DNA from 2 places in the Streptomonospora nanhaiensis genome. Region 2 is predicted to be linked to the other one. Evidence: riboswitches for the same ligand, from Rfam matches in the RefSeq annotation. Region 2 holds a riboswitch; the other holds the start of a gene.
The links. Region 2 has a riboswitch for S-adenosylmethionine ahead of HNR12_RS05700 (aminotransferase class V-fold PLP-dependent enzyme). Riboswitches for the same ligand answer to the same signal wherever they lie in the genome.
Positions count from the first base shown of each region.

Region 1: another riboswitch for S-adenosylmethionine. It lies ahead of thrC (threonine synthase); the one in region 2 lies ahead of HNR12_RS05700 (aminotransferase class V-fold PLP-dependent enzyme).

Region 1 covers NZ_JACCFO010000001.1:3,485,967-3,488,347, forward strand. Annotated here, with positions in the region: gene thrC (threonine synthase) at 1-1,060, opposite strand, end outside; SAM riboswitch class I at 1,074-1,215, opposite strand; gene HNR12_RS15125 (alpha,alpha-trehalose-phosphate synthase (UDP-forming)) at 1,565-2,381, shown strand, end outside.
Region 2 covers NZ_JACCFO010000001.1:1,315,893-1,318,273, reverse strand. Annotated here, with positions in the region: gene HNR12_RS05710 (CaiB/BaiF CoA transferase family protein) at 1-110, opposite strand, end outside; gene HNR12_RS05705 (DUF3870 domain-containing protein) at 187-594, opposite strand; SAM riboswitch class IV at 820-943, shown strand; gene HNR12_RS05700 (aminotransferase class V-fold PLP-dependent enzyme) at 1,135-2,381, shown strand, end outside.

The DNA of each region.
Region 1 (2,381 bases), 2.2 Mb from region 2:
GGGCCAGCAGCGCGATGGAGTCGACCACCGCGGCGTCGTCCACGTGCGCCACCGCGCCGCCGGTGCGGCGGCAGATGTCGAGCACGTAGGGGCCGTCTGCCGGGTTGCCGATGGCCAGGGACTTGGCGATGGTGTCGGGCTTGACCGGCTGGATGACGTCGTGGCCGGCCTCGAACGCCCGCGCCACCGGCGAGCACCCGGTGGCCTGGGCGCCGAACACCTTGTAGGGGCGGTCCTCGACCAGGCCGAGCGCGACCAGCTCGCGGAAGCCCTTGTCGATCTTGGTGAGCTGGGAGCCCGAGGCGATCGGGATGACGATCTGCTCGGGCAGCCGCCAGCCCAGCTGCTCGGCGATCTCGTAGGCCAGGGTCTTGGAGCCCTCGGCGTAGTAGGGGCGCAGGTTGACGTTGACGAACCCCCAGTCCTCGCCGGCGGGGTCGCCGATCAGCTCCGAGCAGAAGCGGTTGACGTCGTCGTAGGTGCCGTCGATGGCCACCACCTGGCCGCCGTAGACGGCCGCCATGACGACCTTGCCCTCCTCCAGGCCCGCGGGGATGAACACGCAGGAGCGGAACCCGGCGCGCGCGGCGGCGGCGCCCACCGCGCCGGCGAGGTTGCCGGTGGAGGAGCAGGACAGCGTGCGGAAGCCGAAGGTGCGGGCGGCCTCGACGGCCATGGCCACCACCCGGTCCTTGAAGGAGTGGGTGGGGTTGCCGGAGTCGTCCTTGACGTGCAGCGCCCGCATGCCCAGCTCGGCGGCCAGCCGGTCGGCCCGCACCAGCGGGGTCAGGCCGGGGTTCATGTTCGGCAGCTCGGCCACGTTGTCCGGCACCGGCAGCAGGGCGGCGTAGCGCCAGATGTTCTTGGGGCCGCGCTCGATGGCCTCGCGCGAGATGTCGCCGAAGTCGTAGGCCACCTCCAGCGGCCCGAAACAGAACTCGCAGGCGAAACGCGGGGCGAGGTCGTAGCGCTGGCCGCACTCGCGGCACGAGAGCGCGGCGGCGGAGCCGAAGGGGCGGGTGGCGGCAGCGGTGGCCGGTTGGGCGGCGGTGGTCGCCATTGCGAGGCGTCTCCCCTCATCTTTCCTGATGACCGCTTTGGTCCAGGCCGGAGTTGGCACCTGCCTCGGCCGCCTCGCGGGGATCGCGAGCAACGCACACCGAGATGGTTGCCGGGGCTTCGCAGGGCCGGTCCCTCCACCCCTCTGGATGAGCAATGTGAAATTGTGCGGTCCCAGCTCGGAATACAGCCGGATCCGAGGGACACTGTAACCCACGGTTCGTCCGCTTTGCCATCGAGGGTGATCCGGGTAACACCCGCGCGGCGGGCCGGCCGGGCGGTCCCGCCGGACCTGCGCCCGCGCCCGGATCGGGCCGCCCAACCGGGCACACGCGAGCCCGGACCGGCTCCCGCTCGTGTTTGCGCGCGTCCGCTAAAGGCGAGACCTATGACACCTTCCGTTAACGAACCCTGTTGCCGACGGCTGCCCGTGTAGTCAAATCGGTGTAGCCGCACGAAACATCGGCGCAATGACCGGGTGACCAGGTGAGAGGTGGGCGATCAGGTGGACAAGGCGCAGATCCTTGTTGCTTCCAACAGGGGACCGGTGTCCTTCTCGATCAACGAGGACGGCTCCCTCGACTACCGGCGCGGAGGCGGCGGCCTGGTATCGGGGCTCAGCTCCGTGGCGGCCACCAGCGACACCCTGTGGGTGTGCGCGGCGCTGTCGGAGGCCGACCGCAAGGCGGCGGCCGCGGCCCCCGGCGCGCGGCTGGACCTCGCCGGCTTCGACCTGGGCGGCATGCGCGTGCGCATGCTCGACATCCCGGCCGACACGTTCACCGACGCCTACACGCGCGTCGCCAACTCCACGCTGTGGTTCGTGCACCACATGCTCTACGACACCCCCAACAAGCCGCGGTTCGACGCCGCCTTCCGCCGCGAGTGGGAGGGCTACCGCGACTACAACAGCGCGTTCGCCGAGGCCCTGCTGACCGGATCGGCCGACAACGCCCGCGTGGCCGTGCAGGACTACCACCTGGCGCTGGTGCCGCGCATGCTGCGCGGCCGCCGCCCCGACCTGCGCATCACCCACTTCTCCCACACCCCGTGGGCGCCGCCGGAGTACTTCCGCATGCTGCCCGCCGAGATCGGCCGGGAACTGCTGGAGGGCATGCTCGGCGCCGACCACCTGGGCTTCCTCAGCCGGCGGTGGGCCGACGCGTTCCTGCGCTGCTGCGAGACCTTCCTGCGCGTCGAGGTCGACTGGAGCAAGCGCACCGTGGAGTTCGGCGGGCGGCTGATCGAGGTGGCCGTGCACGCGCTCGGCGCCGACGCCGCCGGCCTGCGCGAACGCGCCGCCCAGGCCGACGTCGAGGAGC
Region 2 (2,381 bases):
GCCACCCGCACTCCGGCCAGCGGCCGGCCGGGCGGTGCGGCGCCGTCCGCGCCGCCGGGGGAGGGGGCGGGGGCCGCGCCCGCCCCGGTGCCCGCCGTCTCGTCCGTCATGTCCTCCGCGCTCCCTTCGCCGCTGCCCTCGGGCGGCCGCGTGGCGGGCCGCCCGCCTCCCGCGCCGGCGCCGTGCTCACCCGCGCGCCGGGCCCGTGCGGCGCGGTGCGGCGGGTTCGGCGGCCTCGGCCGCGCGTGCCGCCCGCACCTGGTGGAACGTCTCCAGGCAGCGGCGCAGCGCCGTGGTGAGCGCGCCCCCGGACTGGCCCGCGTAGCGGCGCTGGACGCGCTCGGCGATCTCGGTGATGTCCTCGGTGACCGACAGGCCCTCGACGAGCGCGCGGAAGAACTCCTTGGCGAGGTCGGTGAGCAGCGTGGTGTCGGCGGCGACGATCCGGCCGTCGGCCAGGTTCACGGCGAGGACCACGCCCAGGCGCTCGTACTGCGAGTGGCTCGCCACGGCGTCGGGCAGGCGGGCGTAGCCCGAGACGAGGACGACGTCGGGGTCCTCCAGCAGCGGGCGGATCCGCTCGGGTGCGGGCACGGTGCTCCCTCCGTTGGGCACGCGGAAACTCCGGGGGTGCTGGAGTCTCACGCCTGGCGGGGCGACCGGGGGACGCCGGGCGCCCTCAGCGGGAGGGCAGACGGCACTCAGTATCGCCGAACCCCGCCGCCGCCTGTCAACAACCGGCGACGGCCCTGTCGGCGCCGCGGCGGCCCGGGAACCGGGTTGCGGCCGCCGCGGGGCCGTGGGCTATAGTCGGGGGCAGGTCATGAGTGCCAGCGTCAAGCCCCGGCTAGCTGGCCGGCAACCCTCCTTCCGCGGTGGGGTGCCCCGGGTGAGGACCAGGTCAGGACACGACCATCTCGACCGTGTCAGGCAAGCGCGGACCCCCGAGGTTCCACGCGCGCGGCCACCGCGACGGCAGCGGGGCGGCGCGTACTCCAGGGGTCCCTGACGGCCCCTGGAGGTGCCACTGTGACTACCACTGCCGCCGCTCCCGCCCGCCCCGGCGCCGCGCAGCCCGCGCCGTTTGCTCCGGCGGCCCACGAACCGCCCGCCGCGCCCGCCGGCTCCTGTGCGGTGCCCGCCGTGGTCGGCGCCGGCGCCCGCGTCGAACTGGCCACCGGAGGGCACGCCGAGTACGCCAACCTCGACCACGCCGCCAGCGCGCCGTGCCTGGCCGCGGTGAGCGACGCCGTCGCCGCCGCGCTGCCCACCTACGCCAGCGTGCACCGGGGCGCCGGACTGCACTCCCAGGTCACCACCCGCGCCTACGAGGCCGCGCGCGCCTCGGTCGCCCGCTTCGTCGGCGCGCGCGGCAGCGACGCCGTCGTGTTCGTGCGCGGCACCACCGACGCGCTCAACCTGCTCGCCCGCGCCCTGCCCGAAGGCTGCGCGGTGGTGGTCTTCGCCGCCGAGCACCACGCCTCCCTGCTGCCCTGGCAGCACCGGGGCAGCCGCGCCGGGTCGGTCGCCCGGCTGCCGCTGCCGCCCACTCCCCAGGCCGCTGCCGCGGCCGCCCGCGCCGCGCTGCGCGCGGCGCCCGAGGGCCCGCGCCTGCTGTGCGTGACGGCCGCCTCCAACGTCACCGGCGAGGTGTGGCCCGTGGCCGAACTCGCCGAGGTCGCACACGAGGAGGGCGCCCGCCTCTGCGTGGACGCCGCGCAGCTGGTGCCGCACCAGGCGTTCAGCCTCAGCCGCTCCGGCGCCGACTACGTCGCCTTCTCCGCGCACAAGCTCTACGCGCCCTTCGGCGCCGGCGTGCTCGCCGGGCGCACCGACTGGCTGCGCGCCGCCGCGCCCTACCTCGCCGGGGGCGGCGCCACGGCCGCCGTCACCGACACCGACGTGCGCTGGAACGACCTGCCCGCGCGGCACGAGGCGGGCAGCCCCAACGTGCTGGGCGCGGTGGCGCTGGCGGCCGCCTGCGACACCCTGGCCGCCGCCGGGCAGGACCGGCTGCACGCGCGCGAGCAGGAGCTGCTGCGCCGGCTGCGCACCGGCCTGGCCGCCGTCCCCGGCGTCACGGAGCTGCGCCTGTGGGCCGCCGACCATCCGCGCGTGGGCATCTCCTCGTTCGTGGTGGACTCCCTGCCCGCCGACGTCGTGGCCGCCGCGCTGTCGGCCGAGTACGGCATCGGCGTGCGCGACGGCCTCTTCTGCGCCCACCCGCTGACCCGCCACCTGCTGCCCGAGGGCCACGGCAGCGCGGTGCGCGCCAGCATCGGCCTGGGCACCACCGCCGAGCACGTCGACCGGCTGGTGCGGGCCGTGGGCGAGCTCGCCCGGCGCGGGCCGCGCCTGCGCTACCGCCCGGACGAGTCCAT